DNA from 2 places in the Serratia sp. YWN4 genome. Region 2 is predicted to be linked to the other one. Evidence: predicted binding sites of a transcription regulator. Region 2 holds the regulator's gene; the other holds the start of a gene.

Evidence for each region. The regulator Fur, encoded in region 2, represses iron uptake genes when iron is present. The targets are predictions, from matches to a motif close to ATAATAATGAGAACNACTATCAA.
Region 1: the regulator Fur is predicted to act here: its motif matches at 1,967-1,989, upstream of fes (enterochelin esterase).

What each region holds. Positions count from the first base shown of each region.
Region 1 is NZ_CM147696.1:3,713,033-3,717,210, reverse strand. Features, by position in the region: gene ACX9GT_RS17480 (TonB-dependent siderophore receptor) at 1-1,790, opposite strand, end outside; gene fes (enterochelin esterase) at 2,049-3,395, shown strand; gene ACX9GT_RS17470 (MbtH family protein) at 3,406-3,612, shown strand; gene ACX9GT_RS17465 (amino acid adenylation domain-containing protein) at 3,637-4,178, shown strand, end outside.
Region 2 is NZ_CM147696.1:1,530,016-1,534,193, reverse strand. Features, by position in the region: gene ybfE (LexA regulated protein) at 285-572, shown strand; gene fldA (flavodoxin FldA) at 835-1,374, shown strand; gene fur (ferric iron uptake transcriptional regulator) at 1,704-2,150, shown strand; gene ACX9GT_RS07170 (family 20 glycosylhydrolase) at 2,343-4,178, opposite strand, start outside.

The DNA of each region.
Region 1 (4,178 bases), 2.2 Mb from region 2:
ACATTCAGCGTACCTTCCAAGCCCTGGATCACCGCTTTTGGTACGTTCTCCCAGCGGTAAATATCGGTTTTACCGTTGATGGTGGTGCCGGATGGGGTATAACCTGCTTCGATCTTGTTGCGGTAGTCGTTACGGAAATAGGTCACACCGGCCAGCCAACCCTCATGGTGGAATTCCAGCCCGACCTCTTTGTTAACGCTGTTTTCCGCCTTCAGATCGTCATTACCGATCAGATAACAGGCTCCGGCGCTGGCCGCACAGCCCTGGCCACGGCTGTACAGAATGTAGTTGCCGTTGTTCTGGAACAGGTTAGGGGCTTTGTAGGCGCGGGCGATGCCCATTTTCAGGGTAAAGTTATCGCCCAGTTCCTGTGACAGGTTGAGCGATGGGCTCCAGTTATCACCGGCTTCGGAATGATGATCGAAGCGCAAACCCGGCGTCAGCATGGTGCTGTCGGTAACTTCGGCATTGTTTTCGGCAAACAGCGAGAAGATTTTGGCTGAAGAGTAAGGATCGCGGTTAGTGCTATCCACCCCAGGAATACTGCCGCCTTCTGTCAGCGATTGGCTGGTAGAGGAGGGATCTTTCATCCGCTGCTGGTTCCATTCGGTTCCCAGAGTAGCGGTTTGCGGTACCCCCATGTCGAACGGAATGCTGATTTCGCTGTGCGCCAGGAAATCGTCCAGACGGGTGGTGTTGAAGCTGTCGCTGGAGAAGATCCCTTCGGTGCCACCAGCCAACCCTTCGGCCAAGCGGGTATTGCGGGTGCGCTCAAATTGCAGGTAGTTGGTGGTGCTGACCCCGCTGTCCCACGCGCCGCGATAATTGAGTGCATAGGTGGTGCGGTAAATACGGTTGGTTTCTTTGCCGTAATTGCTCTGGACCAGCGCGTTGCTATTGGTGTTCTGGGTATCTCTGGCGTACAGGTTGCCCTGGCGGCCATAAGCGTATTGGAATTCCAGCGATTGCAGGTGCGCGAATTCCCAGTGCAGCAGGGCATCGATGTTTTTGTCGATCACCCCTTCACGGCCAGCGGGCAGGGTATCGGCATAGCTGCCGGTACGTTCGGACTGGTGCCCTTGGTTGAGATCCCAGGCATCGGCCTGGGTTTTGCTGTAACCACCAAACAGCCGGAAGCTCAGTTGATCGCTCAGCGGGCCAGAGAGGCTGAAGTTGGTACGCTTAGTGGCACCTTCTTGCTTGTGCTGCGGCAGGTTGAAATAACCGCTCAGCGTGCCGTGCAGATCCTTGCTGGCTTGTTTGGTGATGATATTGACCACGCCACCCGCCGCGCCGTTGCCATAGCGGGCGGCTGCCGGGCCGCGCAGCACCTCAATACGTTCGATCATCTCCGGTGGCACCCAGGCGGTATCGCCACGGGTGTCACGCTCGCCACGCCAGCCTTGGCGCACCGAGTTGCGGCTGCTGACCGGCATACCGTCGATCAGGATCAGCGTGTTTTCCGGCCCCATTCCACGGATATCGATCTGGCGGTTGTTGCCGCGCTGGCCGCTGGTGGAGTTACCGGTCAGGTTGACCCCCGGCATGGTGCGGATCAGTTCACTGATGTCACGGGCCGGAGGGCGTCTTTTAATCTCTTCGGCGGTGATGGTGGAGACGCCGGGAGCCTGAAGGTTTTGTTTGGCCGCGGTGACCACCATGGTGTCTTCCGCAGCGCTTTCTGCTTGGTTTTCTTCCGGCTGTGCATTCACCGCAGCGGCAAATGCAGACGTGCCTAAACCTAACCCGATGAGTGTGGCTAAAGAGTAACGTGATAACTTGCGATTCATGTTGAGGTTCCTACCTGGCTACCCTTTTTGCAGCGTGGCTGAAGGGTTGGTTGTAGTTTTATGGTGTTGGTAAAAGTCACAACGGAACCCAGCAGTGGGTTTCCGCTCAATGGTTTGGCATCCGTCCCTGTTGAAGAATGCCTGCTCGGCTTACGAACCTTTACACACTATTGCAAATGAAAATAATTATCAATAGTATTCACTTTACCGTTTGTTTTGGCATGGCAGGCTATGCCAGCTACACAGTGAGTGGGTGTTTTGAAAACTGAACAACAGCCAGAAAGCAGTAGGTTATTAGCGAGCAAGCATGCAGGGAGCCACGGTTGGTGGCTGGAGATTGCCCGGCGCGGAACACCGCTGGTAGAGCCGCAGGGCAATGGGCGCTGGAAAGTGACGTTTCTTTGGCGCGATCCTCAAGGCTGTGAGTTTACCTCGGCCTACCGGCGCGTCTGGCTGAATATCAATTGCCTCACCGATCATCATCAGCCAGCGCCACCACAGAGCCTGCAACGGCTCAGTGGATCAGACGTCTGGTACTGGCAACGGGAACTGAATGCCAACTGGCGCGGCAGCTATTGCTTTATTCCCTGTATGGACGATCGTCCGCTCCCGCTTCACAGCAGTGATGCCCATGCCAACATGCATAGCGTTCGCCACTGGTGGCAGCAGGTGTTTGCCAATGCCACACAGGATCTGCTTAACCCTTATCGCGCCTGGCCCGATGCCGATGGGCATTTTCTCTCTGGTCTGCATATGCCACAGGCACCGCTTCAGCCAGCCTGGCGCGATTCTGATCGCTACGCCGTTGCCAGCGGGCGCTGCACGCCAGCCCCCCCAGCCAAACTGCAACGGCATACCTGGCACAGCCAGCGGTTAGGAACGGAGCGCCACGTCTGGATCTATTCCACCGGTGAAAGCCAGCCTGCTAACCGGCCACTGGCCATTTTGCTGGACGGCCAATTCTGGGCGCAGCAGATGCCGGTTTGGGATCCGCTGATGCAATTGACCCACGCAGGCAAACTGCCGGAAGCGGTATACCTGCTGATTGATGTGATTGACCAAAAACACCGCGCACAGGAACTGACCTGCAACGATGAATTCTGGCTGGCGGTACAAGAAGAACTGCTGCCGCAGTTGGCCAGTTGGGCACCGCACAGCACGGAAGCCGCCAGCACGATAGTTGCCGGGCAAAGCTTTGGCGGCCTGTCGTCGCTCTATGCAGGGTTGCGTTGGCCCGAACGTTTTGGCGCGGTGATCAGCCAATCCGGCTCTTTCTGGTGGCCGCGCCGCGATATGTTGCAGTTGCCAACGCTGCCTGACGACGCCTGCTGGCTGATGCGCCAACTGGAAGCGCAATGGTTGGGCGCACACGGTAAATTGCAGGTGTTTATGGAGGCCGGAGTGCATGAAAAGCTGATCCATCAGGTGAGCGATCGCATGGCCGATCTGCTGCGCGCTGCTGGGCACCGGGTGCAATACCGGGTGGTCGAGGGCGGGCATGATGCGCTGTGCTGGCGTGGTGGCCTGCTGGATGGTTTACAGGCGCACTGGGCGACACCCGCCGCCTTGCAAACTGCCGCGTTTGCCAACCCCCTTCACGCCTAAGGAGATCGTTATGGAAATCCTGAACCCGTTCGATGATGACAATCAGCGTTGCCGTATTTTGTGCAACGACCAACAGCAATACAGCCTGTGGCCGGATTTCAGTGCAATCCCGGCGGGTTGGGCCAGCGTTTTTGGCCCGGATACCCGTGGGCAATGCGTTAACTGGTTGGAACAACATTGGCAGGATATGCGGCCCGCATCACAGCGTAAGGCGTGATGAACGATAACAGGAGTCAGAACTGTGTCAGAAACCTCTATTTTACCCAGCGAGCAGCAGGTGATTGTTGAACTGCCGTTGGTCGCCGCGCAGCCCGGGATCTGGGTTGCCGATCACATTTCACCGTATGGCAATGCCTATGCGGTGGCCCATTACATCGAGTTGAACGGCCAACTGGATCAAGGTTGCCTGCTACGGGCGATCGCACAGGGTTTGGCGGAAGCCGATACCTTGCGGCTGCGCTTTGCCGAACGCGATGGCGTGCCGATGCAGTGGTACGACAGCACGCTGCCGATCGCTCCTGCCGAATGGCTGGACTTGCGCGAAGCGGCGGATGCCGATGCGGCGGCCAAGGCGCTGATGCAGATCGATCTGGCTTCTGAACTGCGGCTGAGCAGCGGCAAACCGCTGTATCGTCATATTTTGCTGCAATTGTCCGACGATCGCTTCTTTTGGTATCAGCGTTATCACCATCTGGTGGTCGATGGCTTCAGTTTTACCGCCATTGCGCGCCGCATTGCCAATATTTATACCCGCCTGTGCCAGCAGCAACTGCCTGAACCGAC
Region 2 (4,178 bases):
AAAAACGTGCTAAAGAGAACGAGTTAGCGCGTTTTTGGCTAAGTTAAGCATTGTCGTTGCTCTATCTGCTGGGGTAATATGGCGCGCTATTTCCGACGTCTTTCAAGCTGCTATAGCTTGGGTCCTGCGGGGATATAATTTTGCCGCCCAGTTCAACGTGCAAACAAGCACTTGGCTGGAGGTAAATTTGGCTTAGGGTTTATTGGCCCGAATGGTGTTAACTGAACCGTCTGGAAGTGTGAAAACGCTTTCTGATGCAAACTCCCTTGCAGTAGTCCGCAACAATGGCAAAAGAACAAACGGATCGCACGACGCTGGATCTGTTCGCAGATGAACGCCGTCCGGGGCGACCGAAAACCAACCCGCTTTCCCGTGATGAACAGCTTAGAATCAATAAGCGTAATCAGCTACGGCGTGACAAAGTGCGTGGATTACGGCGTGTGGAGCTGAAAATCAACGCAGACGCCGTGGATGCTCTGAACAAACTGGCGGATCAGCGCGATATCAGTCGCAGCGAATTGATTGAGCAAATGCTGCTGGCAAAACTGGCGGAAGAACAGCCAGAATCATGATCTCTTCAGCCGCACGCGCGGCGCGGCGTTAAGGATGACGCCGGATCAACACCGCTGGTACTGATCCCCCCGCATCGCATAAATGCGATAAAACCCCAGAGCACATTTCTGGCATGATGGTTATTTACCGGTAAGAGAGAGTCACCACGTTGAACTCTTGCCTTGATCTTACGTAAGACGATACCCAAAGGCTCGACGTTGCAGGTAAGCAACCCACGAACACCAAAGGTATATCCACTGAATTAAAAAGGTTATCTGCAATATGGCTCATGTAGGCATTTTCTTTGGCAGCGATACTGGCAATACCGAAAACATTGCCAAGATGATCCAGAAAAATCTTCAGCAAAAATATGGCAAAGACGTGGCTGAAATTCACGACATTGCCAAAAGCAGTAAAGAAGATCTGGAAGCTTTCGACATCCTGCTGCTCGGCATCCCCACCTGGTATTACGGTGAAGCCCAGTGTGACTGGGATGACTTCTTCCCAACGCTGGAAGATATTGACTTCAACGGCAAGCTGGTGGCGCTGTTTGGTTGTGGTGACCAAGAAGACTATGCAGAATATTTCTGCGATGCGATGGGTACCATCCGTGACATCATCGAACCGCGTGGTGCTGCGATCATCGGCCACTGGCCAACCAAAAGCTACCACTTCGAAGCCTCTAAAGGCTTGGCAGACGACCATCACTTCGTCGGCTTGGCTATCGACGAAGATCGTCAGCCTGAACTGACCAACGAACGCGTAGATGCCTGGGTTAAACAAATCAGCGAAGAGCTGAGCCTGGCCGACATCGTCGGCTAAGCCCCCCTCCAGATATTGTACAAAAGCCCTGCAAAGCGCATAGTGTCGGCTACAGGGCTGCTATCGGTATCACGGATTAGAGTAATAGAAGCTACAAGTCTGTAACTTCCCGCACTATCAGGGTAAACTGCGGCATCGGTTTATCCCATCCATCAAGACGTTGCATATACCCTTATGCAATAGTGCAGATATACCTTTGTTAACAACCGACGGTTTCTATTTAGAGCAAGCGGTTCTATAATGAGACGCAATTAATTCTTTTTGTGCCGACCAATGCCATAGGCGAAAACGCCCCAACTTGATTAGCACAGTAACAGGACTGAATCCGCATGACTGACAACAATAACGCATTGAAGAAGGCCGGCTTAAAAGTCACGCTTCCGCGACTCAAAATTCTGGAAGTCTTGCAGGATCCGGCATGCCATCACGTCAGTGCGGAAGATCTGTACAAAAAACTGATAGATATGGGTGAGGAAATCGGCTTGGCAACGGTTTATCGCGTACTGAATCAATTTGATGATGCGGGCATTGTGACTCGTCACAATTTCGAAGGCGGTAAATCCGTGTTCGAACTGACCCAGCAGCATCATCACGATCACCTGATTTGCCTGGACTGTGGCAAAGTGATCGAGTTCAGCGACGAACCTATCGAAGTGCGTCAGCGTGATATCGCCAAACAGCACGGTATTAAGCTCACCAATCACAGCCTGTACCTGTACGGCCATTGTGAAGTAGGTGATTGCCGCGAAAACGATACGCTGCATGACAAGCGATAACTCTGGCCTGCCAGAATCGAGAAACCGCCTTAATGGCGGTTTTTTTGTGCCTGCGATTTACAGACAAAAAAATCCCCGGACAGGCCGGGGAAAATGATAATTCCAAATATTGCACTCTCTTGCAGCACTTCTTTCTGACACGGACTACACCTACAGCCCATCCGCCGACACGCAGATGGGCTGAGTTTTGGCTTAGGCTTTTACCGGCTCGGCACGGCTGAAACGTTTGCCATCCGGGCTGACCGCACGGATTTGAACATCACCCGCAACGGCCGGGCGAGCACGATCGTCATAGCGCTGCCACTGTTTGCCGCCATCGGTAGAATATTCAATAGCCAAACCAGGCAAGGAGATATTAGCCTCCAGCTTGCCATCAACAACGCGTGCTCCCGGCACTGGCAGACGGTAGCTCACGCCACCTTTATCCAGCTTGGCCAACTCACGTTGCCCGATCAGGTTGGCAAAGTGCAGCCAGTCCTTTTCCAGCGTCTTGGTATCGACATGATGGGTTTCGCCACCTTTGTATTCACGACCGGCTTGATAATCCTGCTCCCAGCTCGCACGGTGCCAGGCACGTTCCGCAACAGACAGAGCACGTGGATAAATCATGTATTCCATTTGCTGGTCGGTACGCACAACTTCACTCCACAGCTGAGCTGAGAGGCCATAAGCACCCGGCCATGATTTGTCACTCTTGGCGGTGAAATGGTTGCCATCGCGGTCAACCGAGGTTTCAGCGTTTTGCGGCAGGTTGTTTGGTGCGAAGCTGAAGATCTTCTGCTCATCGCTGAAACGGGTGCCCCAGTAGTAACCATGCTCTTCCGGGGTCACTTCATAGGGGAAGTCCATATAGACGTAATCCGGGTTGGAGATCACCACCTGATAGCCCTTGTTCGCCCAGTCGTTGGCTGAGTCGAAGCCGCCCCAGAACAGGGTATCCCAGAAGTTCACCGTAACATTCTTAGTCGCGAAGGCTTTCGAGTCTTTGGCATCTTTCAGGCCATCCTGCCACGCCTGCATGCTGTCAATGCCGTGCGCTTTCACCAGTTGGCTGACTTCAAGCCCGAAGTAGCTCGGCAAGTGTTCCATATCTTCCACTTTGCCGTCTTTGATGATCGCCTGACAAACCTCAGACTTGGCCCATGGCTTGTCTTCTTTGCTCAGATCAAGAATGCCCTTGCCCGCTTCCGGCTTCTTCACATCGGTATAACCGGCACCCAAGCGGATGTTCTTCGCTTCATCCCCACCAAAATGCCAGGTTTGCAGTGGTTGACCGGCTTCTTTGTGCATCTGGGCGACTTCACCAATCACTTTATCAACAAAGTTTTTGGATGAATCCAGGCACGGGTTCAGGTAGCTCTGACGGTTAAAATACTGCACCGAGGTGGTATTGGACGTATCGGTCGGATCCACCAGGCGGAACTCATTCGCCTCTTTCTCTTTACCTTCAGCCAGCAGTTTCTTGTAGCGCGCTTCCATGGAAACGATCGCAGCGCGGGCATGCGCAGGCATGTCAATCTCTGGGATCACTTCAATCTGGCGTGCCTGAGCATATTTAACGATGTCGATATAGTCCTGACGGGAGAAGAAACCACCGTGCGGCTCTGGGCCTGAACCGTATTGCGGCAGCAGACAGGTGGTTTCGCTCAGGTCATGGCAACGCTGGCCACCCACCTCGGTCAGTTCCGGCAGGCCTGGGATCTCAATACGCCAGCCTTCATCATCCGTCAGGTGGAAGTGGAATTTATTCAGCTTATAGGCCGCCATCTGATCCAACAGACGCAGCACCGCATCTTTATGGTGGAAGTTACGCGCCACATCCAGGAAGATGCCGCGGTATTGGAAACGCGGTGCATCTTTGGCATCCAGCGTGGCAATCTTCTTGCTGCCGTCAGACGGGATCAGCGACAGAATGGATTGCAGGCCATAGAACACCCCGGCCTGATCGAAGCCGGTGATCGCAGCCCCTTTCTCACCAATCTTCAGTTGGTAAGCGCCTGGAACCGCCAGATCGCCTTTAAATGCGCC